3 regions of the Luteibacter sp. TLI7-4A genome follow, and region 1 is predicted to be linked to each of the others. Evidence: predicted binding sites of a transcription regulator. Region 1 holds the regulator's gene; each other region holds the start of a gene.
What was found. Region 1 encodes HrcA, which represses chaperone genes, less so after heat shock. Its sites were predicted from a motif close to TTNGCACTCNNNNNNNNNGAGTGCNAA; they were not measured.
Positions count from the first base shown of each region.

Region 1 (10,611 bases):
GGCACCTCCACCTTGCGGAACATGCCGAGCGCCTTGCGTGCATCGAGCAGGGCGATGTCCTGCGGCGTGGTGACGATCACCGCGCCGGACACCGGCACCTTCTGCGAAAGCGTGAGCTGGATGTCGCCGGTACCCGGCGGCAGGTCGATGATGAGGTAGTCGAGCTCTTCCCAGAGGGTGTCCGTCAGGAGCTGCATGAGCGCCTGGGTGACCATCGGGCCACGCCAGATCATCGGCGTGTCCTCCTCGATCAGCACGCCGATCGACATCGCCTGGAGGCCATGGGCGCGCATCGGCACGATGCTCTTGCCATCGGGCGACGACGGCTTGCCACTGAGGCCGAGCATGCGCGGCTGGCTCGGCCCGTAGATATCGGCGTCGAGGATGCCGACCGTGGCGCCTTCGGCCGCGAGGGCCAGGGCCAGGTTCACCGACACCGTGGACTTGCCCACGCCGCCCTTGCCGGAGGCGACGGCGATGATGTTCTTCACGCCCGGCAACGGCGCCAGTTGGCCCTGCACCTTGTGCGGGTGCACGCGCCAACTGACCGACACGGCTGCCGAGGCGATGGCCGGGTCCGCCTGCAGGGCGTCCCTGGCGTCGTGCGCCGCCTGCTCCAGGTACCCGGTGGCCGGATAACCCAGTTGGATATCCACAGATACGCGGTCTCCGTCCACGCCGACAGCGCGCAGGGACGCACCCAGGGGCTGCCCGGAATGGGGATCGATAACGCGGTCGAGGATGCCGCGGACGAGGGTTTCGCTGGGCTGGGTCATGGGGACACGTGAGGAAAATCGAAGATCAGCCATTATGCCAGCGTGGGCCCCGGCACGGTCTGGCGCGATGCAGCTTGACGGGCGTCGCGGCGGTCGTCAGGCTCCGGCCGTACCTGACCGTATGGGGAGTCCCCGAGCCTATGAAGCCTCTGATCCGCACCGCCGTCGCCCTCGCCTTTGCCGCGAGCGCCCTCCCCGCCCTGGCCGCCAACGACTCGCCCGTGGGCAAGTGGAAGACGATCGACGACAAGACCAAGGAAGTGAAATCCATCGTCGAGATCACCGAGAACGGCGGCTTGCTAGAGGGCAAGGTGATCCAGGTGCTCAAGTCCGACCACGGCCCGCATCCGCTCTGCACCGAGTGCGATGGCGAGCGCAAGAACAAGCCCATCGAAGGCATGACCATCATGTGGGGCCTGAAGAAGGATGGCGACGAGTGGTCCGGCGGCCAGATCCTCGACCCGGCCAAGGGCAAGATCTACAAGGTCACGCTCAAGCTGGAGAACGGCGGAAAAACCCTCGACGTCCACGGATACGTGGGCTTCTCGCTGATCGGGCGCAGCCAGGAGTGGGTGCGGGCCGAGTAAGCCGGCGGGTCACGAGCGGCAGGAGCACGCCATTGCGCTCCTGCCGCCATCGTCGGTTACGACGTGACGCGTGACCAGAAGTCCTTGACGCCGTCGATGAAGGTGTTCGAACGCGGCGTGTGCTTCGCCGCTTCCTCGCCCACGAACGTGGCTTCCAGCTGGGTAAGCAGGTCGCGCTGCTCCTTCGTGAGGCGGACCGGTGTCTCCACCACCACGGTGCAGATGAGATCGCCGGTACGGCCACCGCGAACCGACTTGACGCCGCGTCCGCGCAGGCGGAATTGCTGGCCCGTCTGTGTTTCGGGCGGCACGTTCACCGGGACCTCGCCCTCGAGCGTCGGCACGGCCAGCTCGGTACCGAGCGCGGCCTGCGCGAAGCGGATGGGTACTTCGCAGTAGAGATCGGAACCGTCGCGGTGGAAGATCTTGTGCTCGCGCACGCGCACTTCCACATAGAGGTCGCCGGCCGGCGAACCCGCGGGACCGGCTTCACCTTGCCCGGTCAGGCGGATGCGATCGCCGTTGTCCACGCCCGCCGGAATGCGCACCGACAACGTGCGCTCTTCCTCGAGACGACCCTCGCCGTGGCACTTCTTGCAGGGCTTGTCGATCTTCTGGCCGGAGCCATGACAGGTCGGGCAGGCTTGCTGGATGGAGAAGATGCCGTTCTGCATGCGCACGCGGCCGTGGCCTGCGCAGGTGGAACAGGTGGAGACCTTGCCGTCCTCCGAGCCCGTGCCGTTGCAGTGATGGCAATTGACCTGGGTGGGCACCTCGATCTTCTTCTCGACGCCGAACACGGCTTCCTCGAGATCGAGATCCATCATGTAGCGCAGGTCGGCACCGCGGCGCGTACGCTGGCGTCCGCCGCCACCGCCGAAGATGTCACCGAAAATATCGCCGAAGATGTCGCCCACGTCGCCGAAGCCGGCACCGTTGCCACGACCGAAGCCACCGCCCTCGAAGGCGGCATGGCCGTACTGGTCGTACGCCGCGCGCTTCTGCGCGTCGGAGAGTACGTCGTAGGCTTCCTTGGCTTCCTTGAATTTCTCGAGCGCTTCCGGTTCCGGATTGCGGTCGGGGTGATACTTCATCGCGACGCGACGAAAGGTCTTCTTGAGGTCGCCCTCGCTCACGGTGCGTTCCACACCGAGGATTTCGTAGTAGTCGCGCTTGCTGCTCATTGCACGCTTGCTTTCCCTGGACGAACGAACGCGCCGGCGGGAAACCCTTCGGCGCGATCGATCCGGTTGACCCTTGCCATGCCGCGGACGCTCTGGCCGCGGCATGGCATCGCTTTAGCAGGACGACTTACTTCTTGTCGTCCTTGACCTCGGTGAACTCGGCGTCGACCACGTCGTCCGGCTGAGCCGAACCGCCGCCCGGCGCGGACTGCTGCGCGGTGTCCTGCGCGCCGCCCGACTGCGCCGCCGCCGCGAGCGCCTGCGCCACCTGTTCGAGGTTGGCGATCTTCGCCTCGATCGCGGTCTTGTCGTCGCTGTCCTTGAGCTTCTCCAGCTCGGACACCGCGTTGTCGATACCGGCGAGCTGCTCGGCCGGAATCTTGCCGCCGTGTTCCTTCAGCTGGCTGCGCGTGGCGTGCACGAGCTGGTCGGCCCTGTTGCGCACCTGCACCAGTTCGTGGAACTTCTTGTCTTCCTCGCGGTTGGCTTCCGCGTCGGCGACCATGCGCTGGATCTCTTCCTCCGAGAGGCCCGAACCGGCCTTGATCTCGATCTTCTGTTCCTTGCCGGTGTCCTTGTCCTTCGCCGACACGTGAAGGATGCCGTTGGCGTCGATGTCGAAGGTGACCTCGATCTGCGGCGTGCCGCGCGGCGCCGGGCGGATGCCCTGCAGGTCGAACTTGCCCAGCGACTTGTTCGCGTTGGCGCGCTCGCGCTCGCCCTGGAGGACGTGCACGGTAACGGCCGTCTGGTTGTCGTCGGCGGTGGAGAAGACCTGCGAGGCCTTGGTCGGCACCGTGGTGTTCTTCTCGATGAGCTTGGTCATCACGCCACCCATCGTCTCGATGCCGAGCGACAGCGGGGTGACGTCGAGCAGGAGCACGTCCTTCACCGAACCACCCAGCACGCCGCCCTGGATCGCGGCACCCACGGCCACGGCTTCATCCGGGTTGACGTCCTTGCGCGGCTCCTTGCCGAAGAAGTCCTTCACCGCTTCCTGCACCTTCGGCATGCGGGTCTGGCCACCGACGAGGATCACCTCGTGGATGTCTGACACGCGCAGGCCGGCGTCGTTGAGCGCGGTGCGGCAGGGATCGATCGTGCCCTTGACCAGGTCTTCCACCAGCGACTCCAGCTTGGCGCGGGTCAGCTTGATGTTGAGGTGCTTCGGGCCCGAGGCGTCGGCGGTGACATACGGCAGGTTGACGTCGGTCTGGTGGGCCGAGGAAAGCTCGATCTTCGCGCGCTCGGCGGCGTCCTTCAGGCGCTGCAGCGCGAGCTGGTCCTGGCGCAGGTCGATGCCCTGCTCCTTCTTGAACTCTTCGACGAGGTAATCGATGACGCGGTTGTCGAAGTCCTCGCCACCCAGGAAGGTGTTGCCGTTGGTCGCGAGCACTTCGAACTGCTTCTCGCCGTCGACGTTGGCGATCTCGATGATCGACACGTCGAACGTGCCGCCGCCGAGGTCGTACACGGCGATCTTGCGGTCACGCGCGTCGGTCTTGTCGAGGCCATAGGCCAGGGCGGCCGCGGTCGGCTCGTTGATGATGCGCTTGACGTCGAGGCCGGCGATCTTGCCGGCATCCTTCGTGGCCTGGCGCTGGCTGTCGTTGAAGTACGCCGGCACGGTGATGACCGCTTCGGTGACCGACTCGCCCAGGAAGTCCTCGGCGGTCTTCTTCATCTTCATCAGCACCTTCGAGGAGATCTCCTGCGGCGCCATCTTCTTGCCGTCGGCGGTCTGCACCCAGGCATCGCCGTTATCGTGCGCGACGATACTGTACGGCACGATCTTGATGTCCTTCTGCACCTCGGCGTCGGTGAACTTGCGGCCGATGAGGCGCTTCACCGCGTAGAAGGTGTTCTTGGGATTGGTGACGCTCTGGCGCTTGGCCGGCGCACCGACCAGGACCTCGCTGTCCTTGGTGAAAGCGACGATGGACGGCGTGGTGCGATCGCCCTCCGCGTTCTCGATGACACGCGCGGTCGAACCCTCCATCACTGCGACGCAGGAGTTGGTCGTACCGAGGTCGATGCCGATGATCTTGGCCATTGAAGTTGCTCCGAATTGCTAAGCGGCCCCCGCGGCCGCGACTGTGTTTGAAAATGGGGCCCGGCCCCATCGATTCAATGCCTGGTGAGACTCCCCGCCTGCGCGAAAACCGCGCCACACGGGGTTTTCATTCAGTGATCGCCGACGACGGCGACGAGCGCCGGGCGCAGCAGGCGATCGTTGAGCACGAAGCCCTTCTGCACGACCGCGACCACCGTGCCCGGTGCGTGTTCGTTCGAGGTGACCGAACTGATCGCCTGGTGGTGTTCCGGATTGAACGGCTTGTGCAGCGGATCGATCACGCTCAGCCCGTTGCTCTGGATCACCTTTTCCAACTGCTTCAGCGTCAGGTCGAGGCCTTCGCGAAGGGCCTTCGCATCGGCCGACTCGTTGGCCAGGCCAAGCACGATGCCGTCGTACACCGGGAGCAACTCGCCCAGCAGTTTCTCGTTGGCGAAGCGGCGGGCGTTGTCCAGGTCGCGCTGGAGACGGCGGCGCTGGTTCTCGATCTCCGCCCGCTCGCGCAGGACCGTCTCGCGCGCCTGGCCCAGCTCGGCTTCGAGCGAGGCCAGCTTCGCGGTCAGCGCGTCGAAGTCGGCATTGACACTCTCGTTGCCGGCCGTGCCGCCGTCCTGTACCGGATCCGGCACGTGGGGATCGTTGTTATGCATGCGTACTCCAAATGTCAGCTTACCGACCCGCTCCATGGAGGGGCCGAACATTCGCGGGAAATAGTAAACCCGCCTCCCGTGGCGGTTTATGAGGTCGCCGCGGCGCGATTCAAGGCGTCGCTGAGCAGTCCGGCGGTGGCCTGGACCACCGGGATCACCCGCTCATATGCCATACGCGTCGGTCCAATAACTCCGATCGCGCCGAGCATGCGGCCACTCGTGCCATAGGTGGCGGTGACGATGCTGCAGCCGTCGAGGGCCGAGAATCCGGACTCCTCGCCGATGAACAGCCGCACGCCAGGGGCCTTGACGCACATTTCCATGAGCTGGAGCAGGTCGCGCTTCTGCTGGAAGGCGTCGAAGAGATCGCGGAGCCGGTCGATGTCGGCCAGTTCCGAATAACCCATCAGGTTGGTCTGGCCGCTGACGAGGACATCGTCCGCGTCCTCGTCGGCGGAGAACGAGGCGGTGGCCAGTTCCACCACGCTGGACAGCAGGCGGTTGATCTCGCCGCCCGCCTCGCGCAGTTCCGCGGCCAGGTGCGCACGGATATCGGCCAGGCGGAACCCGGCGAACTGGGCGTTCAGGTAGTTCGCCGCCTGCTCCAGGTCGGAGCCTTCCAGCGGACGGGCCAGCTGGACGACACGGTTCTGCACCTGGTTGTCCGAGAACACCAGGATCACCAGCACGCGGGCGTCCGGCAGGTTGACGAAGTCGATGTGACGCAGGGGGAAATCGCCCTGGCGGGGCACGGTGACCACCCCGGCGAAATGGGTCATCGCCGAGAGCAGGTTCGAGACATTGCCGAGCAGGTCGCGGGTGGTCGTCTGGTGTGGCGGCAGGCCGCCTTGCAAGCGGGCCATCTCGTCGCGCGGCAGCGGCTTGAGTTCGAGCAGGCTGTCGACGAACAGGCGCAGCCCGCGCGGCGTGGGAATACGCCCGGCCGAGGTGTGCGGCGAGGCCACCAGGCCGGCATCCTCGAGGTCGGCCATGATGTTGCGGATCGTCGCCGGGCTGACTTCCAGGCCGGAGGACCGCGCCAGCGTGCGTGAGCCGACCGGCTCGCCATCGGACAGGTATTGGGAAATCAGGGTCCGCAGCAGCCGGCGCGCGCGAGCATCGATGTCGTGACCGGAAAACGGATTCATGCGCCTGACTGGATGGGAAGGGGGTCGGATCCTCGGGCTATCAATAAGGTCTAGCCGCTCCGCTTGCAAGTCTCGGCTTCTGCGACGCCGCTGCCGCTACAATCGGCGCGATTCCATTCGCCACTCCCGTGCCCATGCTCACCTCGCTCTACGTCCGCCAGTTCGCCGTCGTCGAAGAAGCCGAGGTCGCCTTCGGGCCGGGCCTCACCGTGGTCAGCGGCGAGACCGGTGCCGGCAAGTCCCTGCTGGTGGATGCGCTGATGCTCCTGGCGGGCGCCCGCGCGGACAGCGGCATGGTCCGTGCCGGCAGCGACCGCGCCGAACTGGCCGCGGAATTCGATCTGGCCGGCCTGCCCGAGGCCCTGGACTGGTTGCGCCAGGAAGAACTGGACGACGGGCAGACCTGCCAGCTCCGCCGTGTGATCCGCACCGAAGGCAGCTCGCGTGGCTGGATCAACGGCCGTCCGGCCAGCCTCGCCCAGATGTCGGCGCTGGCCGCGCTGATCGTCGAGATCCATGGCCAGCACGAGCACCAGGCCCTGCTCTCGCGCCAGCACCAGATGGCCCTGCTCGACGCGTATGCCGGCAACGAAGCGCTGCTGGCCCAGGTACGCGAAACGGCCAAGGCGTGGCGCGACGCCGTGGCGCGTATCCGCACGCTCTCCGGTGGCGACGACCGCGAACACCAGATCGAGCTGCTGAGCCACGAACTGGAGGAACTCGACCGCTGGGCGCTGGCCCCGGCCGCGCTGGAAGACCTCGAAGCACAGCACCGCCGTCTCGCCAACGCCGGCCGCCTCGCCGAGGGCGCCAACGGCGTCGTCGAGATGCTGGATGGTGAAAGCGAGTTCGCGATCGGCCGCGCCCTGCTCCGCGCGCACGCGGAACTGTCGCGACTGGCCGAACTCGACGCCACGCTCGCGCCGACGCTGGAACTCCTGGACAGCGCGCAGATTCAGGTGGGCGAAGCCGTGGACGGCCTCAGCCGCTACGCACAGGATGTCGAACTCGATCCCGAGCGGCTGGCCGAGGTGGATACCCACCTCACCCATCTGCACGATCTCTCACGCCGCTACCGCCTGCCCATCGCCGAACTCACGGCCAAGGCCGACGAGGTCCGCGAACGCCTGGCCGAACTCGAAGGCGCCGGCGACGCGCTCGACCGCCTCGGTCGCGAGCGCGACCGCCTGCGCCAGGCCTACGACACCGCCGCCGCCGCCCTGTCAAAGGCACGCGCCGAGGCCGCGGCACGCCTTGGCGCCACGGTCGCCGGCTTGATGGGCGAACTGGGCATGGCTGGTGGACGGCTGGAAGTCTCGCTGGAACGCGCCGAGGGCGACGAGCCCGATCCGCAGGGACGGGAGCGCTGCGAACTGCTGGTCAGTGCCAACCCGGGGCAGCCGCCGCGTCCGCTGCGCAAGGTCGCCTCCGGTGGCGAACTCGCCCGCATCAGCCTCGCCATCGAGGTTGCCACGCTGGGCAACGACAACATCGGCTGCATGATCTTCGACGAAGTGGACACCGGCATCGGCGGCGCGGTCGCCGAAGTGGTCGGCCAGAAGCTGCGCGCCCTCGGCGAACGCGTGCAGGTGCTCTGCGTGACGCACCTGCCGCAGGTGGCCGCCCAGGGCCACTCGCATTTGCAGGTGGCGAAGGAGAGCGATGGCGAGGCCACGCGTACACGCATCCACTCGCTCGATGCCGCCGGACGGCGTGACGAGCTCAGCCGCATGCTCGGGGGGGTGGAGATCACCAAGGAGACCCGGGCGCATGCGAAGAAGATGCTGGATCGCGCCCAGGGGTGATCAGGTGCGGATCAGGCCGCGCTCTTGCGCCATGCGGTAGAGGTCCAGTTCCGAGCCGGCGTTGAGCTTGTTCATCACCGCCGCGCGATGGATGTAGATCGTCTTCTGCCCGATCCCGAGTTCCGCGGCCACCTGCTTCGGTGCGCGTCCGGCGGCCAGCAACAGGAAGACCTCCCGCTCGCGGGCCGTCAGGCGATTGAACGGGTCCAGGTCGGTCGTGGGCCGGCCCGAGCGACGCTCGCGCAGGTCGGAACTCAGGTACTGGTCGCCGCCGAGCACCGAACGCACCGCCGCCACCAGTTCCTCGGGCGCCACGCCCTTGGTCACGTAGCCGCGGGCACCACGGCGCAGCGCCTCGGATACGTAGGGCTCGCCGTCGTGCATGCTCAGCACCACGATCTTCATGCCCGGGGCGATGCTGCCCAGGTGCTCGATCAGCGGCAGCCCGCTGCCATCCGGCAGGGACAGGTCCACGGCCACCAGGTCCGGCCGATGCTGGGTGACAGCGTCCACCGCCTCGTCGGCGTTGCGGGCTTCGGCGACGACGTCGAGGTCGGGTTCCAGCTCGATGAGGCGCTTGAAACCCTCACGGACGATGGCATGGTCATCTACAAGGACGATTCTTGGCATGGGCAGAATGTAGCAGGCTCTCCCGACGCGTGCGTACGGCCCGATCGCCGCCGTCGGCTCCGCGCATCCGCCGTGTAACATTGCCGCCAATGCGACTACACGGTCTTTCACGCTTCGCCGGCCCCTTGTTCGCGCTCGCGTACGCCGCGGCGTGGGTGATGCTGTGGCCGACCGAGCAGCCCTATTGGGTGCTGCCCTTCGGCCTGCGCTTTGGCGCGCTGCTGTTGATGCGCACGCGCCACTGGTTCTGGATCCTCGGCGCCGAGATCGCCGCCAGCGCCTTTTGCGAATGGCGCAGTGGCCTGCCGATCGGGGGCGCGGGCTTCGTCCTGGGCGACGCTCCCGAGCCGCTGATGGTGGCCGCCTGCCTGTGGCTGCTGCGACGCGCGCACCTGCACGCCAGCCTCAATACGCCCGAGGACGTCGCCCGCCTGCTGCTCTCGGCCATGGTCACGGCCACGGTGGCCACCGCCGGCAACGCCGCGATGATGGCCTCCATGCATCCCGCCGCCCCGGTGGAGATGCTGGGTACCACCTTCGGCAGCGACCTGCTCGGCAACTACCTGGGCGTGCTGCTGGTGGTGCCGGTCATGATCCTGGCGTTCCGCGAGCGGCCCACCCAAGCGGCGATGGGCGAGCTGCTGCTCGACGGCCTGCTGGTGATGCTGCCCTCGCTCGCCATCCTGATCACGCTCGCCGAATACTCGCCGCAACCGCAGTTCGCCCGGGTCCTCTCCCTGGCGCCGGTGTTGTTCTTCGCGTTCCGCCACGGCTGGCGCGGCGCCGGCCTGGCCATGCTGATCACCAGCGTGGGACTGAACGTCACCGAGGACATGATCGGCCGCGGGGCGCCCACGGCGGCCGCCCACCTGTTCCTGGCCGTGGCGGGCACGGGCACGTTGATGCTCGGTGCGGCGACCGATGCGCTGCGCCGCAGCAGCGAGCGCGTGGCCCAGCAGAACACCCACCTGGCCGCCGCCAACCAGCGACTGGACCAGCTCGCGCGGCAACTGCGCGACGCCGCGCGCGGCAACCTTCAGGCGGAGGAAAACCTGCGCCGTCACATGGCCGCGGAACTGCACGACGAACTCGGCCAGAACCTCACCGCGATCCAGACCCACCTGAAACTGGCCCAGGCCAGGCTCGGCAGCGCCGGCCTGGAAGACATCGGCACCTCGATCAACGGCATCCTCGGCCATATGCGCCGTGCCCTGCACAAGATGCTCGATAGCCTGCGCCCCTCGGTCCTGGACGAATTCGGCCTGTTGCGCGCCCTCGACGAAGGCCCGGTGCGCGACATGCTCACCGCCGCGGGCATCCACTACGTGACCGACCTGAGGGGCGATCCCCGCCTGCTCGACGACGACACCCTGACGGCCATCTACCGTGTCGTCCAGGAGAGCGCGACCAACGTGGTGCGGCACTCCGGCGCCCGTCAGATGAAGCTGCGCCTGCGTATCGGCCTGCGCGACAGCGGGCCGGTGGCGATCCTCGACATCCGCGACGACGGGGCCGGCCTGCCCTCCACGCCGCGGCCCGTCCGCACCGATGGCGGCGGCCGTGGATTGCAGGGAATGAGCGACCGGATCACGGCCCTCGGCGGCCTCTTCCGCATCCGTCCGGAGCCGGTAGGACTTCACCTTCGCGTGCTGCTTCGCAGCACAAGTATCGGAAGCAACATAGGAAATTTTCCGATACCGGGTGGATGAACGCTTCGTTACGATCCCATTATCGATGTGGGGGAGCCGCCGTCGAGA
Region 1 covers NZ_JBPGWO010000001.1:1,727,318-1,737,928, forward strand. The annotation lists gene apbC (iron-sulfur cluster carrier protein ApbC) at 1-776, opposite strand, end outside; gene ACR9Y6_RS07600 (DUF2147 domain-containing protein) at 917-1,363, shown strand; gene dnaJ (molecular chaperone DnaJ) at 1,420-2,547, opposite strand; gene dnaK (molecular chaperone DnaK) at 2,675-4,600, opposite strand; gene grpE (nucleotide exchange factor GrpE) at 4,732-5,271, opposite strand; gene hrcA (heat-inducible transcriptional repressor HrcA) at 5,358-6,419, opposite strand; gene recN (DNA repair protein RecN) at 6,554-8,224, shown strand; gene ACR9Y6_RS07630 (response regulator) at 8,225-8,854, opposite strand; gene ACR9Y6_RS07635 (MASE1 domain-containing sensor histidine kinase) at 8,944-10,563, shown strand.

Region 2 (10,611 bases), 1.2 Mb from region 1:
CGTGCGAGCAAGCGCAGGCGGGAAGGGGCGGATACGAGAGGCAGATGGCAGCCGATCATCGCGCACCCCGTCTCCAGGACGGGTCCGATGGTGGGGTCGGCGATGAGGACGTCCCGCTTGGCCCATGCCAGCTGTGCCCCGAGGCCGAGAATCAGCACGGTGCAGGTGCCGACCCAGGCGGCGGTGTGCCATGACCGGCGCTTCCGCTTCGCGAACCGTGGCGTGAACGTTAACTGTGAAAAGTCTTCCCCCGTTTCCGCGTCGGCAATATCTTCCTCCACGACAGGGCTTGCCTCGAAGCCTCCGGCAGCCGTCTCGGCCACTGGCCGCGGCCGGAACACCGCCACTTCGGCGGTCGGCGGTTCACGATCCAGTGCGTGTTCCGCCAGCCGCGTGAACGGCTCCGGCGGCAGCTGTTCGGCCAGCGTGCCCAGGGCGTTGAAGACGGCGTCGCAGTGGCTGCAACGCACGCAGCCGCAGGCATGGACCAGAAGCTCGGCTTCCAGCTTATAGACGGTGAGGCACTCGGGGCACTGCGTATACATGACGCCCGATCATAACGGTCGCGCCGTGCCCGTGCGCGCCCGGTAGAATCATGGACCCGTCCACCGCACTGGCCCCACGATGCCCTGGCTCGAACTTTCCCTCACGATCCGCGCCGCCGAACAGCCACGTGTCGAAGCGACGCTGGAAGACCTCGGCGCGCTGTCCATCACGCTGCAGGACGCCGATGCGGAAACACCCGACGAAGAAGCCATCTTCGAACCCGGCGTGGGCGAGATCCCGTTGTGGAACCAGATCGTGCTCAATGCGCTGTTCGACGCCGGCGCCGACAAACGCGGCCTGACCGCGGCCATCGCCGACGACCTGCCCTTCATCGAGCCTTCCCACATCACCTGGCGCGAGGTGGAGGACCAGGACTGGGAGCGGGCGTGGATGGACCAGTTCAAGCCGATGCCGTTCGGCCGCCGGTTGTGGGTCTATCCGTGGAACATCGAGCCGCCGGCGGATGGCGGGATCGTCGTGGTGCGGCTCGATCCCGGCCTCGCCTTCGGCACGGGAACGCACCCGACCACGGCGATGTGCCTGGAATGGCTCGACGGCCAGCAGATGGCCGGCAAGTTCGTCCTCGACTACGGTTGCGGGTCGGGCATCCTCGCCATCGCCGCCCTGAAGCTGGGCGCGGCACGCGCCGTGGGTATCGACAACGATCCCCAGGCCCTGCTCGCTTCGCGCGACAACGCCGAACGCAACGGCGTCCATGGCGATCTGGACGTCTATCTGCCGGGCGAGGCGCCTGCCGCGCAAGCCGACGTGCTCGTGGCGAATATCCTTGCCGGTCCCCTCGGCGAGCTAGCCCCGACTTTCGCCGCGGCCGTGAAGCCCGGGGCGCCGTTCGCGCTCTCGGGCATCCTCTCCGGGCAGCACGAGGAGTTGCTCACGCGTTACGCGGAATGGTTCGACGAACTGGAAGTCCGTACGCTCGAGGATTGGGTACGCATCAGCGGCCGACGCAAGGTCTGACGTCCTGGTGGGAGCCGACCCTGTCGGCGATCCCGCGGCGGCGGGCCAGGTTACGGCAAGCACCCATCGCCGACAGGGTCGGCTCCCGCCAGGGTTCTTGCCAGGCCTCCAGCAAGAGTCCTTTCCAAAGAGCTCTTTCATAAAAAAATCCCGCCTCGCGGCGGGATTCCTCATTACGCCGATGGCGTCTCTTTCTGCTCCGCCATTCGTTTTTCCAGGTAGTGGATGTTCTGCCCACCCTGCTGGAAACCAACGTCGGCCATGATCCGCTGTTGTAGCGGGATATTGCACTTCACGCCTTCGATCACCGTCTCGGTCAGGGCCATGCGCATGCGTGCGATGGCCGTGGCGCGGTCCGGGCCGTGGACGATGATCTTGCCGATCATCGAATCGTAGTTCGGCGGGATGCGGTAGCCGTCGTACAGGTGCGTGTCGACGCGTACGCCGGGGCCACCGGGGGCTTCGAAACGTTTCACCGTGCCGGGGCTCGGCATGAAGGTGTCGGGGTCCTCGGCATTGATGCGGCATTCGATCGCGTGCCCGTTGAGGACGATGTCCTCCTGGCGGATCGACAGCTTTTCGCCACCGGCGATCAGCAGCTGTTCGCGGACGAGGTCGATGCCGGTCACCAGTTCCGTCACCGGGTGCTCCACCTGGATGCGGGTGTTCATCTCGATGAAGTAGAAGCGGCCGTTCTCGAACAGGAACTCGAACGTGCCCGCGCCTCGGTACCCGATGCGGATGCAGGCGTCGACGCAGACCTTGCCGATCTGCTCGCGCAGTTCCGGCGTGATGCCTGGTGCGGGCGCCTCTTCCACCACCTTCTGGTGGCGGCGCTGCATGGAACAGTCGCGCTCGCCGAGGTGGATGGCGTTGCCCTGGCCGTCGGCGAGCACCTGGATTTCGACGTGGCGTGGGTTTTCCAGGAACTTCTCCATGTAGACCTGATCGTTGCTGAAAGCCGCCTTGGCTTCCTGCTTGGTCATGACGATGGAGTTCGCCAGGTGGGCCTCGGTGCGCACGACGCGCATGCCGCGACCGCCACCGCCACCGGCCGCCTTGATGATGACTGGATAACCGATCTCGCGTGCGATGCGGATGTTCTCGTCGGTGTCGTCGCCCAGCGGGCCGCCGGAGCCCGGCACGCAGGGCACGCCCGCGGCCTTCATGGCGCGGATCGCCTCCACCTTGTCGCCCATCAGGCGGATGACGTCGGCGGTGGGGCCGATGAAGACGAAGCCGGATTGCTCGACCTGCTCGGCGAAATTCGCGTTCTCCGAGAGGAAGCCGTATCCCGGATGGATCGCACCCGCGTCGGTGATCTCCGCGGCGGCGATGATCCGTGGAATGTTGAGGTAGCTGTCGGCCGAGGGACCCGGTCCGATGCATACCGATTCGTCGGCCAGGCCGACGTGCTTGAGGTTGCGATCGACGGTGGAGTGCACCGCGACCGTCTTGATGCCGAGCGCGTGGCACGCGCGCAGCACCCGCAGCGCGATCTCGCCGCGATTGGCAATAACGACCTTCTCGAGCATGAGTCGGGGCCTCAGGCGATGACGAACATCGGTTCGTCGAATTCCACCGGCTGGCCGTTCTCGACCAGGATGGCGACGACGGTACCGGAAACGTCGGCCTCGATCTGGTTGAACATCTTCATCGCTTCGATGATGCCCAGGGTCTCGCCGGCCTTGACCTGCTGGCCGACGCTGGCGAAGGCGGGGGCGCCCGGCGTCGATGCGGCGTAGAAGGTGCCGACCATCGGCGCCTTGACCACGTGGCCGGGCGGCAGGCCCGGCTCCGCGGGCGGCGCGGCGGGGGCGGCGGCAGGTGCGACGGCGACCGGGGCGGCGACGGGAGCGGGCGCCGCCATCATCTGGGGAGCGACGGCGGTGCCCTTGGGCACGCGTGAGAGACGCACCACTTCCTCGCCTTCCTTGATTTCCAGCTCGGCGAGGTTGGATTCCTCGAGCAGGTCGATGAGCTTCTTGATCTTGCGCAGGTCCATGGGACAAACCTTCTGGTGGTGGATGCGGACGCACATGGCGTCTCGCGAATGGGAATCAGGCGGCGGGGATGGCCAGCCGGAGCAGCGCGGCCTCGAGCGCCAGCCGGTAGCTGTCGCCGCCGAAGCCGCAGATCACGCCGGCGGCGAGGTCCGACACATACGAGTGGTGCCGGAACGGCTCGCGCGCGTGGGGATTGGACAGGTGGATCTCGATGAACGGGATGGACACCCCGGCGAGCGCGTCGCGCAGGGCGACCGATGTATGCGTGAAGGCGGCTGGATTGATGAGGATCCAGGCCGTGCCCTCGTCGCGGGCCTGGTGGATCCGCCCGATCAGTTCGTGCTCGGCGTTGGACTGGAACCAGCCCAGGTCATGCCCGGCGGCCTGCGCCCGGGCTTGCAGCGACGTGTTGATGTCGGCGAGCGTTTCATGCCCGTAGACCGAAGGCTCGCGAACGCCGAGGAGATTGAGGTTGGGTCCGTGCAGGACGAGGATCCTGGCCACTGTTCACCTGTGCCGTGGGTCCGGGGCTCCGGAACGCCGCGAAGTGTGCGCCTGTCGCCCACCCTTGTCCAGTTCGGTGAAGTTCGACGTAGTTCGCTGGAGATCGCGACTTTCCAGACGCTCGCGTATGTTTCGGCCATCGTCGACAGGGTCGAGGCAGCGGGCCAGTTTGAGGCAAGCACCCGTCGCCGCTGAAGCGGCTCCCACAGGTCGAGCGGCGGTGACTGCCCCGATGGGAGCCGACCCTGTCGGCGATTCCCCGCCTCACCGCTGGGCAAACAACGCCCGCCAGCCCTCGATCCCCAGCCGGTCCAGTGTCTCCATGTTCGCCTCGAAGATCTTCGAGGCCTCCGGGAAGGCCGCCACCGCGCGGTCGATGCTCGTTTCGCGCAGCAGGTGCAGCGTGGGGTAAGGCGAGCGATTGGTGTAGTTGGTGATGTCGTCGGGGGCGGTGCCTTCGAACTGGAAGGCGGGATGGAAACTCGCCACCTGGATGTCGCCCTCCAGACCGAGGTCGGCCACCGTCTCATCCGCCACTTCGAGGAATTCGTTGTAGTCGAGGAAATCGTCGAGCACGTGGGGATGGATCAACAAGGTGGTGTCCACCACCTCCGGATCGGTGTCGCGAAGAAATTCCAGTTCACGGACCAGATCGGCGTGCAGTTGCAGCGGCTGCGTGGCATCGCTGACCACGTAACGAATCTGTCCCTTCTTGTGCACCGCCTTGGCGAAGGGGCACAGGTTGAGGCCGATGACCGCGCGTTCGAGCCAGAGGCGCGTCGCCTCGATCACCTCGTCGGGTGGGAGCATGGGATCCATGGGGAGAGCCTCCGTGGTTCAGGGCGTGAGCCAGGCGTCGAGTTCCGCCTGGCTGAACGTGCCGAGCTTGCGCCGCAGGATACGCCCGTCCTCGCCGACGAGGACGCTATAGGGCAGTACGCGGCGCGTGTTGCCGAAAGACAGCGAGCCGCCCGGGGCGTCGCTATCCGCAAGCACCACCGGATACGTCACCGGCCGGGCCGCGAGATAGGCACGCACGGCGCCTGCCGTGTCCTCGGCCACGCCGAGGATGGCGACGTTGCGTGCCTTGTAACGTCCCGCGTTCTCGCTCAACAGCGGCATTTCCCGCCGGCAGGGGGCGCACCAGGTGGCCCAGAAGTTGATGAGCAGGCGCTTGCCACGCCAGTCGGAAAGCTGGCGCGGCTTGCCTTCCACGGTGAGGAAGGTGGCCGGTGGCGGGAGCTCGCCGACATCCGCCACCGTGACGCCTTGCGGCGGTGGCGGATTCATGCGGCGATGCTCGAGGTACAGCCCCGTGGCCGCGGCGGCGATGGCCAGTACCACGATCCAGAAGGTCGGGCCGCGGCTCATGGATGCGCGGCGGCCTCTAGCGCTTTCTCGACGCTGTCGTAGGTGAGCACCGTGGACAGCTTGCGGCCATCGCCGCCGCCCTTCGGATAGACCACGTAGAGCGGAACGCCCACCGAGTGGTACTGCTCGAGGAAGGCCGCGATGGTCGCGTTCACGTCGGTCCAGTCGCCCTTCATGTAGACGGTGCCGGTGCGGGCGAGCAAGGCCTTGAAGGCATCGGTATCGAGCACCGCCTTCTCGTTCGCCTTGCAGGTGATGCACCAGTCGGCCGTCATGTCGACCAGGACCGGCGTTCCCGCGCCACGCAGCTCGGCCAGCTTTTCCGGGGAATACGGCACGGACCCGTCGGCGGCCACGCGCAGGGTCGCGGCCTGCGCCGGCAGGCCATGCACGGCCCAGAGCGCCGCGGCGGCACCGACCATCAGCACGCTGGTGAACACCCAGGACAGGCGCGCTCCACGGCTGCGCCCGTACCACCACAGCGCCATGGCCAGCAGTACGCCGCCGGCGAGCACGAGGGCGGTCGCATCGGCGCCGCGCTGCTTGGTCAGTACCCAGAGCAGCCAGACGGCCGTGAGGTACATCGGAAACGCCAGCAGCTGCTTGAGGGTCTCCATCCAGCGGCCCGGACGTGGCAACAGCCGCGCGATCGCCGGCACGAATCCGATCAGCAGGAAGGGCAGGGCGAGGCCGAGTCCGAGCGCCAGGAAGATCAGGAAGGCCACGCCCAGGGGCGCGGCGAAGGCGAAGGCGATCGCGGAGCCCATGAAGGGCGCGGTGCAAGGGCTCGCCACGACCACGGCCAGCACGCCGGTGAAGAAATCGCCGGAGGGGCCCGAGCGCGCCGCGAGACCGCTGCCCACGTTGCCCAGCGAGCCGCCGATCTCGAACACGCCCGACATCGAAAGGCCGACCGCCAGCATCACGTAGACGAGCAGGCCGATCGCCAGTGGTTGCTGGAACTGCGCGCCCCACTGGATGCCATGGCCCGCCGCGCGGATGCCGACGATGACCAGCCCGAGGATCGCGAAGGCGGCCAGCACGCCGGCCGTGTACCAGAGCGCATGCTTGCGTGCGGCGCCCGGGCTTTCCCCGCTTTCGAGCACGGTGATGGCTTTCAGCGACAACACCGGCAACACGCATGGCATGAGGTTCAGCACGAGGCCGCCGAGCAAGGCGAGGCCGATGGCCGCGATGAAGCCGACAGGCGCGTCACCGCCGGGCGCCAGGCCGGGCGGTGGCGGCGTCGGTGCGACATCCGTGGGCGCGGCGGCGGGCTGTTCCTCGGACGGGGCGCCGACGGATGCCGTGCCCGCGCCCAGGTCGACCTTGATGTGCCGCGTCATGACCGGATAGCAGATGCCGTTCTCCAGGCAACCCTGGTAGGCCACGTCGACCGCCACCGCCGTGGCGCCCGCGGCGCCGTTCAGCGGCACCGGCAGCTCGACCTGGTCGAAGTAGACGATGGTGTCGCCGAAGTGTTCGTCGTGATGGGCGGTGCCGCTGGGCCAGTCCGGCTCGCCCGCGCTCACCCCGGCGGGCGAGGTCACCGTGATCTGCGTCTTGTCACGGTAAAGGTAGTAATCCTTGGGCATGGTCCAGCGCAGCAGCAAGCTGCCGTGGTCCTTGACCAGCGCCTCGAAGCGGAACGCCTGGTCGGCGAGGAGTGCCTGCGCCTCGCTACCCGGGGCCGCGGACGGAGCGCCCAGCAGGGCCGCGCCGTTGGCGGCCGGCGTCGCCGCGACGGGGATGGTCGACGCACCGCCGATCGTGAGCTTCAGGTGCTCGGTGTTCGGCGGGTAGCAGATCTTCGGCTCCACCTCATGGCAGCCCTGGTACTGGACGTCGAGGGCGAGCGTCTTCGTGGCGGTGTCGACGCGCGTGTACGGCACGCTGGCCTCGACGTCGCCGTGATAGATCTCCACGTCGCCGAGGTATTCGTCGTGCTTCTTCAGGCCATCGGGGAGCGTCGCCTCGCCCAGCGTGACCGCCGTGGGCTCCGCCGCCTTGATCTTGATCCGGCCCCGGTAGAGGTAATAGTCCGGCGCGATCCGCCAGTGCAGCTTCACCATGCCCGGCTGGCTGGCATCGGAAGTGAGGTGGAAGGCCTGGGTGACCGGCAGCAGGTCGTCGTCGCTTTGGGCGAGCGCCGGCAGGGCGGCGAGCAAGGCGAGGCCGGCGACCAGGTTCCGCGCGAGGCGGGCGAACGACGTCATGGCGACTCCGGGGATCGGTGCGGTGACGAACCGCGTTGGGCGTCGGTCATTATGACCGGGCATACCCGTATTAGCTTGCATCGACGCTGGCTTCCAGCCAGGCGAGATAGGGCGCGTGCCCTTCCACCAGCGGCAGGGCCACGACCTCCGGCACCTCGTAGGGGTGGTGCTCGACGACGAAGGCCTCGACCGCCGCGAAGGCTTCCCGGGTGGTCTTCACCAGCAGGAGGTCCTCGGCGTCGGTGACCACCTCGCCTTTCCAGCGGTAGGTGGACCGCATCCCCGGCAGGTGGTTCACGCAAGCGGCCAGGCCGGCCTGCACGAGGCCGTGGGCGAGGGCGGCGGCGGGTTCGCCGGCGGGACAGGCGACAAGGATGGCGATGGGTTCGGACATGGGTCGATTGTGGTCTTTTTTGTACCCGGGGCCTTGAACGGTTTCGCACAGGCGCCATCTGTCGATCACCCCGAGGCTCTTCCGATTCGTGGAGAGCTTTGGCTAAAATTCTGGCACTCACCCGTGGCAAGTGCTAACAGGGTGGACCAATTTCGTTATCCGTCAATCACATGGTTGGAGAAGTCATGAGCAAACTGCGCCCGCTGCACGATCGCGTCATCGTCAAGCGCCTCGAAGAAGAGCGTGTTTCCGCCGGTGGCATCGTCATCCCTGACAGCGCCACCGAGAAGCCCACCCGCGGCAAGGTCATCGCCGCCGGTACCGGCCTCCTCCTGGCCAGCGGCCAGCTCCGCCCGATGGGCGTGAAGGAAGGCGACGTCGTCCTGTTCGGCAAGTACGCCGGCCAGGAGATCAAGGTCGATGGCGAAGAACTGGTCTTCCTGAAGGAAGACGACATCGTGGCGGTCCTGGAAGGCTGAGCCCCCGCTCGCCCCGTTCCTCCCGGCTATCCCAAACAACTGATCTCAAGGATTCACTCTCATGGCATCTAAAGAAGTCCGCTTCGGCGAAGACGTCCGCGCACGCATGCTGAAGGGCGTCAACACGCTCGCCAACGCCGTCAAGGTCACCCTCGGCCCGAAGGGCCGCAACGTCGTGCTCGAGAAGAGCTTCGGCGCGCCGACCGTCACCAAGGACGGCGTCTCGGTCGCCAAGGAAATCGAACTCGCCGACAAGTACGAGAACATCGGCGCCCAGATCGTCAAGGAAGCCGCCTCGAAGACCTCCGACGTGGCCGGTGACGGCACCACGACGGCCACCGTCCTCGCCCAGGCGTTCATCCAGGAAGGCCTCAAGGCCGTCGCCGCCGGCATCAACCCGATGGACCTCAAGCGCGGCATCGACCAGGCCGTCACGGCCGCCGTCGGTGAGCTGAAGAAGCTTTCCAACCCGACCGCCGACGACAAGGCGATCGCCCAGGTCGGCACGATCTCGGCCAACTCCGACGCGAACATCGGCGACATCATCGCCACCGCGATGGGCAAGGTCGGCAAGGAAGGCGTGATCACGGTCGAGGAAGGCTCGGGCCTCGAGAACGAGCTCGACGTCGTCGAGGGCATGCAGTTCGACCGCGGTTACCTCTCGCCGTACTTCATCAACAACCAGCAGTCGCAGCAGGTTGAACTGGACGACCCGTTCATCCTCATCCACGACAAGAAGATCTCGAACGTCCGTGAGCTCCTGCCGGTGCTCGAGGCCGTCGCCAAGGCCGCCAAGCCGCTGCTGATCGTCGCCGAGGAAGTCGAGGGCGAAGCCCTGGCCACCCTCGTCGTCAACACGATCCGTGGCATCGTCAAGGTCGCCGCCGTCAAGGCGCCGGGCTTCGGCGATCGCCGCAAGGCCATCCTGGAAGACATCGCCATCCTCACCAATGGCGTGGTCATCTCCGAGGAAGTGGGCCTGCAGCTCGACAAGGCCACGATCAACGACCTCGGCCGTGCGAAGCGCGTCGTGATCACCAAGGAAAACACCACGATCATCGACGGTGCCGGCGAAGCCGAGCGCATCCAGTCGCGTATCGGCCAGATCAAGGCGCAGATCGAAGAGACCTCCTCGGACTACGACCGCGAGAAGCTGCAAGAGCGCGTGGCCAAGCTTGCCGGCGGTGTCGCCGTGATCAAGGTCGGCGCCGCGACGGAAGTCGAGATGAAGGAAAAGAAGGCCCGCGTCGAAGACGCCCTGCACGCCACGCGTGCGGCCGTCGAGGAAGGCGTGGTCCCGGGCGGCGGCGTCGCCCTGATCCGTGCGCTGAAGGCCCTCGAAGGCCTGAAGGGCAAGAACCCGGACCAGGACCTCGGCATCGCGATCACCCGTCGCACGCTGGAAGCCCCGCTGCGCGCCATCGTCACCAACGCCGGCGAAGAGGCTTCGGTCATCGTCAACCAGGTGAAGGACGGCCAGGGTAACTTCGGTTACAACGCCGCTACCGGCGAGTTCGGCGACATGATCGCGTTCGGCATCCTGGACCCGACCAAGGTCACCCGTTCGGCGCTGCAGTTCGCCGCCTCGGTGGCTGGCTCGATCATCACGACCGAAGCGGCCGTGACCGAGCTGCCGAAGAAGGACGACGGCCACGGCCACGGTGCCCCCGGCGGCATGGGTGGCATGGGCGGCATGGACTTCTAAGTCCGCGCCTTTCCGGCTCGAAACTGAAAAACCCCGCGGAAACGCGGGGTTTTTTTGTCGCGAAGACAAATCATTGCGTCGATTCGGCAGCTTGGCGCAGGTTCATGTCGATGACGCCGCGTGACGTGTACTGTGATGTCACGAGCTTCGACATACATGCCTGCGTTCGCTGGAAGCAAAGGAAGTTTCACTACAAGGAGCGCCGCCATGACGTGGAGACTGGGTCTTCTTCTTTCGCTGTGCCTTGTTATCGGATGCACATCTCGCCAGACGCATCTTTCCCGGCCACAGGCCGATGGAGAGCAGATCGTCCAAGGTCTCAATGCACGCTACGACGACACGCGCATGTCATGCGCGGATAGTCGCGCTGCCTACTACTGCTCCGGGGTTTTGATTCGCGCAACCGATGCCG
Region 2 covers NZ_JBPGWO010000001.1:2,919,727-2,930,337, reverse strand. The annotation lists gene ACR9Y6_RS12930 (zinc-ribbon and DUF3426 domain-containing protein) at 1-545, opposite strand, end outside; gene prmA (50S ribosomal protein L11 methyltransferase) at 625-1,524, shown strand; gene accC (acetyl-CoA carboxylase biotin carboxylase subunit) at 1,698-3,059, opposite strand; gene accB (acetyl-CoA carboxylase biotin carboxyl carrier protein) at 3,071-3,529, opposite strand; gene aroQ (type II 3-dehydroquinate dehydratase) at 3,585-4,034, opposite strand; gene ACR9Y6_RS12905 (DUF1415 domain-containing protein) at 4,299-4,853, opposite strand; gene ACR9Y6_RS12900 (TlpA family protein disulfide reductase) at 4,872-5,405, opposite strand; gene ACR9Y6_RS12895 (protein-disulfide reductase DsbD family protein) at 5,402-7,621, opposite strand; gene cutA (divalent-cation tolerance protein CutA) at 7,692-8,015, opposite strand; gene ACR9Y6_RS12885 (co-chaperone GroES) at 8,201-8,494, shown strand; gene groL (chaperonin GroEL) at 8,556-10,199, shown strand; gene ACR9Y6_RS12875 (hypothetical protein) at 10,407-10,611, shown strand, end outside.
Region 2: ACR9Y6_RS12885 (co-chaperone GroES) is a predicted target of HrcA. The motif match lies at 8,126-8,152, and genes of this name have one in related genera.

Region 3 (10,611 bases), 1.3 Mb from region 1:
GAGCTGGGCACCACGGTGTTGTAGGCGCGGGCCAGGCGGGTGATCGAGTCGAGCAGGATCACCACGTCCTTCTTGTGCTCGACCAGGCGCTTGGCACGCTCGATCACCATCTCGGCGACCTGCACGTGACGGACGGCCGGCTCGTCGAAGGTGGAACTGATGACTTCGGCTCGAACGGTGCGGGCGATTTCCGTGACTTCCTCGGGACGCTCATCGATCAACAGCATGATCAGATGGACGTCCGGGTGGTTGTACTGGATGGCCTGGGCGATGTTCTGCAGCATCATCGTCTTACCGGATTTCGGCTGGGAGACGATGAGGCCGCGCTGGCCGCGGCCGATCGGGGCGACGAGGTCGAGGATGCGGCCGGTGATGTCCTCGGTGGACCCGTTGCCGCGTTCGAGCTTGAACGACTTGCGCGGGAACAGCGGGGTGAGGTTCTCGAACAGCAGCTTGTTCTTCGACGCCTCCGGCGGATCGCCGTTGATGTCGTCGACCTTGAGCATCGCGAAGTAGCGCTCGCCTTCCTTCGGATGGCGGACGCGGCCGGTGATGTAGTCGCCGGTGCGCAGGTTGAAGCGGCGGATCTGGCTGGGCGAGACGTAGATGTCGTCCGGACCGGCCAGGTAGGATTCGTCGGCCGAGCGCAGGAAGCCGAAGCCGTCCTGCAGGATCTCGAGCACGCCCTCGGCCCAGATGCCACCGCCGGAGCGGGCGTGGGCCTTGAGGATGTTGAAGACGACGTCCTGCTTGCGCTGGCGAGCCACGCCTTCGCGGACGCCGAGGGATTCGGCGAACTCGAGCAGCTGGATGGCGTTCTTGCGCTTGAGCTCGGTCAGGTTGATCAGGCGATCGTTGCTGCCGGCGTCGGCGTTCTCGTCGTCGTCGACGGGATAGCCGTTGTTGTTGCGCGGATGCTGGTAGTTACCGCCACCGCCGCCACTGCTGTTGCCCGGGCTGCCACCACCGCCGCCGCCCTGGCGCTGCTGGTTGCGCTCGTTGCGCCGGCGGCGGCCGCGGCCGTCACGCTCGTTGCGGTCGTTGGCGCGATTGGGGTTCTGCTGCTGGTTGGGATTGTCGCCCCGTGCCTGCTGCGGGTTGTTCGGCTGGCCGCCTCCCTGACCCTGGGACTGCCCCTGGTTGCCTTCGCGCACGTCGTTTTGCGGCGTGGGCTGCCGGTTTTCCGGCTGCTGCGTGTTACCCAGCTGGAGTTCGGCCTGCGGAGCCGGCGGAAGTGGCGGTGGCGAGGGTGGGGGCACCGCCGCCCTGGCGGGAGCCGGCGACGGGGCGCTCGTCTCTACCGGAGCCTCGGCCGAAGCCGGGGCCTTGCGGCGGGTGCGCGGACGCGGTTCGGTCGCAGGCTGGTCGCCGGCGCCCTTGGCGTCGATGGAATCTTTGGTTTCGATATCGGACACGGGCAAACCTCACGGGGCGCCGTTGAAAGAAGAATGGGAGAGGGTTCGCGACGTGGGGGACAAGCGGTGTCCCGGCGAACTCCTGAAGCCTAGCATCGCGTGAGGCGCGGCGTAAAGCGCCTCACGCGGCGGCGGAAGTGAAACGTACAGCTAAGGCGATCAGATCGCCTTCTGGATCATCTGGTCGAGTTGGCTCTTGCCGACGGCGCCAATCTGGGTCGCCTCGACCTTGCCGCCCTTGAAGACCATCAGGGTCGGGATGCCACGGACACCGAACTGGCGCGGGGTGTTCTGGTTCTCGTCGATGTTGATCTTCACGATCTTCAGCTTGCCGTCGTACTGGTCGGCGAGCTGGTCCAGGACCGGGGCGATCGACTTGCAGGGACCGCACCACTCCGCCCAGAAGTCGAGCAGGACGGGGGTATCGGAATCGAGGACGTCCTTCTGGAAGGCAGCGTCGCTCGTGTGGGTGATCTTTTCGCTCACCGGGGTCTCCAAGGAAGGGTGAAAGGGGGTTGACGACCGTGACGCTCGCATCGGCTACACTAAGGAGCCCCATGTCGCGGGTCCAACCGGAACCGAAGGTCTTTGGCCATTGCAGCCGGCGGCCCTCATTCCAACCCAACTAGGGGCGCGATTCAAGCGATTCAAGGGCGCCGACGGGATGGTTCTCGTTGACATAGGTGAACACGCTCTCGCGGTTAACAGCCTTTTCACCTATGCCAGCGGGAACCGTCGGGTCGCGCGCCGCCGCCTCCGGCCATCGTGCGCCGGGCGCGTCGTACGGCCGCCGGTCGCAACCGGCGCCTGCCGACTCTCCCGTGGCGCCGCCGACCGGATCACCCACCGCCCCGCGGCCCATTCCTGCCGCCGGGGCGACGCCGCGTATCCGTGGCGCGAGACTCCAGGTCACTCATCCACATGTCCCAAACCGTTCTCACCGACGTCTTCTACGAAAACCTCGACCTCCATCCGCTGCTCCACCAGGGCCTCGCCACCGCCGGCATCACCCGTTGCACGCCGATCCAGGCGCTGACCCTGCCGATCGCCCTGACCGGCCGCGACGTCGCCGGACAGGCGCAGACGGGCACCGGCAAGACCTTCGCCTTCCTGGTCGCCCTGATGGACCGCCTGCTGAAGAACCCGGCGCATCCGGACCGCAAGGATTCCGATCCCCGCGCCCTGATCATCGCACCCACCCGTGAACTGGCGATCCAGATCGAGAAGGACTTCCAGACCATCGGCAAGGCCACCGGCCTGCGCAGCGCCCTCATCTACGGCGGTGTCGACTACGACAAGCAGCGCCAGCAACTGCGCGACGGCTGCGACATCATCATCGCCACGCCGGGCCGCCTGCTCGATTACTACAAGCAGGACGTCTTCGGCTTCGGCAGCGTCGAGGTCATGGTCATCGACGAAGCCGACCGCATGTTCGACCTCGGCTTCATCAAGGACGTGCGCTTCATCTTCCGCCGCCTGCCGTCGCGCGAAGCCCGCCAGGTGCTGCTGTTCTCCGCCACCTTGAGCCACCGCGTGCTGGAGCTCGCGTACGAGCACATGCACGAAGCCGAAAAGCTCGTGGTGGAGACCGAGAACGTCACCGCCGACCGCGTTCGCCAGGTGGTCTACTTCCCCTCGAAGGAAGAAAAGATGCCCTTGCTGCTCAACCTGCTCGAAGAGAGCAAGACCGAGCGCAGCATCATCTTCGTCAACACCAAGGCCGCCGCCGAGCGCATCACCGACCGGCTGAAGCGGCACAACTTCCGCGTCGGCGCCATCTCCGGCGACGTGCCGCAGGTGAAGCGGCAGAAGCTGCTGCAGCGATTCCAGGATGGCCAGATCGACCTGCTCGTGGCCACCGACGTGGCCGCCCGCGGCCTGCACATTCCCGCGGTCAGCCACGTCTTCAACTACGACCTGCCTCAGGACGCCGAGGACTACGTCCATCGCATCGGCCGCACCGCCCGGCTTGGCGCCGAGGGCGACGCCATCAGCTTCGCCTGCGACCTCTACGCCATGGGCCTGCCCGACATCGAGGCCTACATCAACCAGAAGATCCCGACCGCGTCCATCGACGCGAAGATGCTGGTGATGCCGCCGCCGCGTCCGCGCGCGGATGGCGTGCAGGATGAGATCGACGATCCGAACGACAACGACGGCCACATCCCGACCCGCGGCGCGCCGCCGGAGAAGGGCGGCCGTGGCGGTCGCGACGGTCGTGGCGGTCCGCGTTCCGGGGAGCGTTCGGGTAGCCGCGAGCGCCGCCCGCGTCCGCCGCGCGAAGACCGGCCGGCCGCCGCCGCGGACAGCGTGTCGACCGAAGTGCCGATGAAGACCGTGGTCGTCGCCGAAACGGTCGCCGAACTCCCGGCGGCCGCCGAAGCGATGGCCGATGCCTCCGCGCCGAAGAAGCGCCGCCGTCGCGGCGGCCGTGGCCGCGGGGCCCGCGAGGGCGCCGAGGGCGCTAACGCCGGCGGCGCGGGCAATGCCGGTAACAGTGCGAACAGGCGCAACGGTGGCCGCGAAGGTTCGAGCGGCGGCCGCGAGGCCTCGTCGGCTGGCAACGGCGCCTCGATGCGCGACTCCGCCAGGGCGCAGCAACCGGGTGCTTCGCGGCATGCCGAAGGCCAGCCGAACCCGAACCGCCGTCCTTCGCGCCAGGTGACGGCCAGCCGGCCGGCGTCCGCGCCTGCTCCGGCGGCGTCGCCCGCCAAGGAAAAGGTCGGTCTCCTGCGCCGCATCGGCCGGTTGTTCGGCGGGCGCTGAGGCAAGCACCCCATCGCCGACAGGGTCGGCTCCCACCAGGCCGAGTTCCGCCGGGCCGCCCCGCCGGGCCGGCCCGGCCGGCCGACGTGGTGGGAAGCCCGCTCTGGTGGGAGCCGACCTTGTCGGCGATCCCGCGGCAGCGGGCCAGGTTGAGGCAAGTCCCCTGTCGCCGCTGAAGCGGCTCCCACAGCTGGGCGGCTCCACGGCAATCCGCTTCCACGGCAGTCGGCTCCCACGGCAGTCGGCTCCCACGGCAGGCAGCTCCGATCCGGTGTGCGATTGGCTGAACCCCATCGGGCGCCGCGCCGCAAAAGCAACACCACATCCCTTATCCTCTGGGGCTTCACGGGCCAACGGGTGACGCGGTGATCGGTTTCGATCTGGTGAGCAAACGGTACGAGGGCGATCACCAGGCCCTTACCGATGTGTCCTTTAGCGTCGAGGCAGGCGAAATGGCCTTCGTCACCGGTCACTCCGGGGCGGGGAAAAGCACGCTGCTCAAACTGCTGGCGATGATCGAGCGCCCGACCAACGGCGTGGTGACCCTCGACGGCCGCAAGCTCAACACCGTGCGCCCCGCCGAGATCCCGAAGATCCGGCGCAAGCTCGGCATGGTCTTCCAGGACCACCGCCTGCTGCTGGACCGCAGCGTCTTCGCCAACGTCGAATTGCCCTTGATCATCGCGGGCGTCTCGCCAGCCGATCGTGGCCGGCGCGTGCGCGCGGCGCTGGAAAAGGTCGGCCTGCTCAGCTACGAGAAGCAATTGCCCGAGGCGCTTTCCACGGGTGAACAGCAGCGCGTGGGCATCGCGCGTGCCATCGTCGCCAAACCCGCCGTGCTCATCGCCGACGAGCCCACGGGTAACCTCGACCCGCAACTGGCGATGGAGATCATGGGCCTGTTCGCGGAGTTCCAGGCGGTCGGTACCGCCGTCCTCGTCGCCAGCCACGACCTCATGCTGATCAAGCGAATGAAGAAACGCGTCGTCGTGCTCGATCACGGCAAGCTGGTCGCCGACGTCCCCGCGATGGAGGTGGTATGAACGCCGTCCGCGAGCCGCGTCGCGCGCCCGAGCCGGAAAAGACCCGTCGCAGCGAACCGCGCAAGGTGGGGGCATGGCGTGAACACCATGCCTGGAGCATGTCTATCAGCCTGCGCCGTCTCGGCGCCCGCCCGCTCGGCACCTTGCTCACCGTGGCCGTGATGGGCGTGGCGCTGGCCCTGCCGCTGACCTTCTACCTCCTGCTCGGCAACGTGCAGCGGATGGGCGAAGCGCTCGGTCGCAACCAGTCCATCAGCGCCTTCATGAAGCCCGGCCAGAACGCCGGCATGGCCGAGACCGCCGCTTCCGCCCTGCGCGGTCGTCCGGAAGTCGCCGACATCGTCGTGCGCACGCCGAAGGATGGCCTCGACGAACTGGCGGAGGTACAGGGTTTCTCGGGCGCGCTGCAATCGCTCGATGCCAACCCGCTGCCTTACGTGCTTTCCGTGCAGCCCAAGCCAGGCTTGTCGGCCGAGGACATCGGCCGCCTCGTCGATTCGATGAAGGCCACGCCCGGCGTCGACATGGTCCAGGACACCGGTGCATGGCGGCAGCGTCTCGATGCCCTGCTCGGTGTGGGTACCCGTGCGGTCAGCCTGCTGGCCCTGTTGCTCGGCGTCGCCGCCCTGCTGGTGGTCGGTAATACGATCCGTGTCGATATCCAGAGCCGTAGCGCCGAGATCGGCGTGCTCCTGCTCATCGGCGCGAGTCGTCCGTTCGTTCGCCGTCCGTACCTGTATGCCGGTATCTGGCTTGGCTTCCTGGCAGGTGTCCTCGCCGTGGCGCTGGCCGTGGTCCTCGAGTTGGCCCTCGCCGGGCCCGTCGGCCGCCTGGCCGCGGCGTACGACGGCAGCGTGAGCTTCGGCGGACTCCCCGCCTGGCTCCTGCTTTCGGTACCCTTCGCCTCGGCCGTGCTGGGGTGGCTCGGTGCGCGGCTCGTCAGCGCGCGGCAGATTCGCCGCGCCGCGACGGCCTGACAGGGGGAGGGCGGGGTGGGATCTCACATCGGTTCGGGTGTCGCGGGCGCGACGCCTCGCATGCTCGTGGTGGACGGCTCGAAAGTCGTCCGCCAGTTGATCGCGCGCGTGGTCAACGCGGAAGTACCGGGCGTGGAGATCGTCGGTGTGTCCACCGGCGCCGAGGCGCAAGCCGAGTTGCAGCGTGGCGTCTTCGACTTCGTCACCGTGGCACTGCGCCTGCCCGACATGGACGGGCTGGACGTGGCGCGTTTCGTGCGCGAGTCCGCGCCGCAGATCTACATGCCGATCGTCGTGGTCTCCGGCGACGTCGAAGCGCGCCTGCACCGGCGCGAGCTGGGCGAGTTCGTCACCGACTACTTCGACAAGTCCCTGGGTTTCGGCGCCCTGGCCGAGTTCATCCGCGGCTACGTGCGTCCCGAGGGCGGCGCGGAAGGCGAAGTGCTCTATGTCGAGGACAGTCGCGTGGTGGCGCTCGCCACGCGACGCATGATGGAGAAGTACGGCCTTACCGTACGCCATGTCATCAGCGCGGAGGACGCGCTCACACACCTGCGCGAAGCCAGGGCGCGTGGCGAGATGGGCGCCGACGTGGTCCTTACCGATGTCAGCCTCAAGGGAGAACTCACCGGCGGCGACCTCGTCGAGCGCATCCGCAACGAGTTCGGCTACGGCAAGGGGCGGCTTCCCACGCTGGTCATGACCGGCGACGAGAATCCCGCGAACCAGGCGGCGCTCCTGCGCGCCGGCGCCAACGACCTCGTCGAGAAACCCGTCGAGGAGAAGCTGCTCATCACCAAGCTGCTGTTCCAGCTCCGGGTGGCCTTGCACCTTCGAGACAGGGCGGAAAGTTGAACGATCGCGTGAAGCTCGAGCCGTCCTGGAAGGAAAGGATCGGCGACTACCTCGATCGCCCGGAGATGCGGGCGCTCTCGGCCTTTCTTCGCGAGGAGAAGGCGCGGGGCAAGACGATCTACCCGCCCGGCCCGGAGATCTTCAACGCGTTCGCGCACACGCCGTTCGACAAGGTGCGCGTCGTCATCCTCGGCCAGGACCCCTACCATGGCCCCGGCCAGGCGCACGGCCTCAGTTTTTCCGTGCGGCCCGGCGTGCGCGTGCCCCCGTCGTTGCAGAACATGTTCAAGGAAATCGAGGATTGCCTCGGCGTCCCACGCCCCGACCACGGTTGCCTCACGCCGTGGGCCGATCGTGGCGTGCTGTTGCTCAACGCCGTGCTCACGGTGGAGGCCGGGCAGGCGGGTTCGCACCAGGGCAAGGGCTGGGAGGGCTTCACCGACGCGGCCATCGATGCCTTGAACCGCGAACGCGACGGCCTCGTCTTCATGCTCTGGGGCAGCCACGCGCAGAAGAAGGGCCAGCTGATCGATGGCCGGCGCCACAAGATCCTGCGCAGCGTGCACCCCTCGCCCCTGTCCGCGCACCGTGGTTTCATGGGCTGTGGCCATTTCGCCCTGGCGAACGCTTACCTGGAATCGCGGGGCGAGCCGCCGATCGACTGGTCGTTGCCGCCGAGGGCGGAACTCGTCGCCTGACCCGAGGGGCGATGGGCGCTCGCCAGAGACCTTGGTGGGGGCTTGCCTCGGGTCCTGGTGGGAGCTTGCCTCGGGCCTCGGTGGGAGCTTGCCCCGGGTCTTGGTGGGAGCCGACCTTGTCGGCGATCCCGCGGCAGCGGGCCAGGTCACGGCAAGCACCCATCGCCGACGGGGTCGGCTCCACGGCCGGCCGTCTGCCTCCTGAATACCTCCCTCTGAGTCCTCTGGACAGCCGGAGGGTATTTCTGTACCATTGCGTACAGTTAACCGATATGAACTTCGGGCTGACTTAGCACTCTCACTTCGGGACTGCTAATCTGCATACAGACTTTCAGGAGGTTCCACACATGTCCCAAGCCCTCGCCACCCGTAACTACGGGCTACCGAGCGTCGTTGGCAGTCTGGATTCCTATATCTCGGCGGTCCATCGCATCCCGGTGCTCAGCCTTGACGAGGAGCAGTCGCTGGCGCGCCGCTTCCACGACGACGCCGACCTCGACGCCGCCAAGCAGCTCGTGATGTCCCACCTGCGTTTCGTGGTCCATGTGGCTCGCGGCTACAACGGTTACGGCTTGCAGCTGTCCGATCTCATCCAGGAAGGCAACATCGGCCTGATGAAGGCGGTGAAGCGCTTCGACCCGGACCAGGGCGTTCGCCTGGTCAGTTTCGCGGTGCACTGGATCCGCGCGGAGATGCACGAATTCATCCTGCGCAACTGGCGCATCGTGAAGGTCGCGACCACCAAGGCGCAGCGCAAGCTGTTCTTCAACCTGCGCAAGAGCAAGAAGCGCCTGGGTTGGATGAACGCCGAGGAAGTGCGCGTCGTCGCGCAGGACCTTGGCGTGCCGGAAGCCACCGTCCGCGAGATGGAATCGCGGCTATCGGGTCGTGACGTGGGCTTCGAGGCCCCGGCCGACGCGGATGACGACGACAAGCCGGCACCCGCGGCGTTCCTCGTCGACGAAGGCGCCGATCCGTACGACAACCTCGCCGAGGAAGATGCCAGCAACAACCAGATGGGCGCGCTGTCCTCCGCCCTGGGCAACCTGGATGACCGCTCGCGCGACATCATCCAACGCCGCTGGTTGGCCGAGGACAACAAGGCCACGTTGCAGGACCTGGCCGATGAGTACGGCGTTTCCGCCGAACGCATCCGCCAGATCGAGGCGAATGCCATGAAGAAGATGCGCGTCGCCATCGCGGCCTGATCCTCTGAACTGGCGTAAGATCCGGAACGGCTCCGCGAGGGGCCGTTTTCCGTTGCCTCAGTCCATGCGGAGTGAATCCTGATGCCCAGGGCCCTGGTCATCGAAGACGACGAAGTGACCGCCCGCGACATCGTCGCGGAGCTGGGTGCGCACGGTCTTGCCGCCGATTGGGTGGCCAACGGCCGTGACGGGCTCGCGCGCGCGCTAGAGGACGGCTACGACATCATCACCCTCGATCGCATGCTGCCGGGCATGGACGGCATCGATGTGGTCTCGGCCTTGCGCAAGCGCAACGTCGATACGCCGGTCCTGATGATCAGCGCCCTGTCCGATGTGGACGATCGCGTACGTGGCCTGCGTGCGGGCGGCGATGACTACCTCACCAAGCCGTTCGCTCCCGATGAGCTGGCCGCGCGTGCGGAGGTCTTGCTGCGCCGGCGCCGGCCGAGCGCGAACGATACGCGGCTGCGCGTCGCGGACCTCGAACTGGACCTGGTCCGCCATAACGCCGAGCGCAATGGCGAAGCGCTCACCTTGCTGCCCACCGAGTTCCGCCTGCTCGAATTCCTGATGCGCAACGCGGGCCAGGTGGTGACGCGGCAGATGATCTTCGAGCATGTGTGGGGTTTCCACTTCGATCCCGGCACCAACGTGATCGACGTCCATATCGGCCGCCTGCGGCGCAAGATCGACGGCGCCGGCCAGGCGCCACTCATCCGCACCGTGCGCGGCTCGGGGTATGTCCTTGCGCCCGCTGACTGACGCCTGGCGTTCCGCCACCTCGCGCCTGATCCTCATCTATGGCGCCCTGTTCGCGATCTGGTCCGTCGTGCTGCTGGGTGTCGTGCAATGGGAGGCCTCGCGCTACCTGTCGGGCGTGGTCGACCAGATGCTCGCCGCGCGCATCCATTACCTCGAGAACACGGACCAGCGGCGCCTGCCGGCGACCGTCGAGGCGGCAAGCGCCATCGACGTCCAGGGCTTCATGTGGATCGGCTTGTTCGACGCGAAGGGCGCGCGCATCGCCGGCAATATCAGCAAGGTGCCCGAGGAACTGACCGACGAGGGCGTCGTGCGTTCGGTCAATGCCAGCCTCGCCGGCCCCACCCGCAACGCCACCATGCGCGCGCGCGGCATCACCCGCGTGCTGCCCAATGGCGACCGCCTGGTCGTCGCGAAGGAAAGCACGACCATCGACGGCATCGGGGCGATCATTCGCCGCGGCTTGCTGTGGGGCCTGTCACTGACACTCATTCCCGGCCTGCTCGGCGGCGTCCTGATCGCCCGTGGTCCCGCACGGCGGATACGGGCGATCCAGCGGGCGATGGAGCCAATCCGCGAAGGCGACCTCAGCGTGCGCCTGCCCGTCACGCGCGGCGGCGACGAGGTGGACCTGCTGGCCGCGACGGTAAATACCACGCTGACCGAGATCGAGCGCCTGCTCGGCGAGGTGAAGGGCGTCACCGACAACATCGCCCACGACTTGCGCACGCCGCTCACGCGGATGCGCACGCGCCTGTATCGCCTGCAGCAGCAGTTCGAGGGAAAGCCCGAAGCGGAGCAGCTCGACGCCTGCGTGGCCGAGATCGACACCGTCCTCAGCCGGTTCCGTGCCCTCTTGCGGGTATCCGAACTGGAGGACCGCCAGC
Region 3 covers NZ_JBPGWO010000001.1:3,070,623-3,081,233, reverse strand. The annotation lists gene rho (transcription termination factor Rho) at 1-1,415, opposite strand, end outside; gene trxA (thioredoxin TrxA) at 1,575-1,901, opposite strand; partial or broken gene ACR9Y6_RS13565 (DEAD/DEAH box helicase) at 2,337-3,966, shown strand; gene ftsE (cell division ATP-binding protein FtsE) at 4,547-5,224, shown strand; gene ftsX (permease-like cell division protein FtsX) at 5,221-6,201, shown strand; gene ACR9Y6_RS13550 (response regulator) at 6,262-7,056, shown strand; gene ung (uracil-DNA glycosylase) at 7,053-7,754, shown strand; gene rpoH (RNA polymerase sigma factor RpoH) at 8,102-8,962, shown strand; gene ACR9Y6_RS13535 (response regulator transcription factor) at 9,044-9,724, shown strand; gene ACR9Y6_RS13530 (sensor histidine kinase) at 9,702-10,611, shown strand, end outside.
Region 3: rpoH (RNA polymerase sigma factor RpoH) is a predicted target of HrcA. The motif match lies at 8,044-8,070, and genes of this name have one in related genera.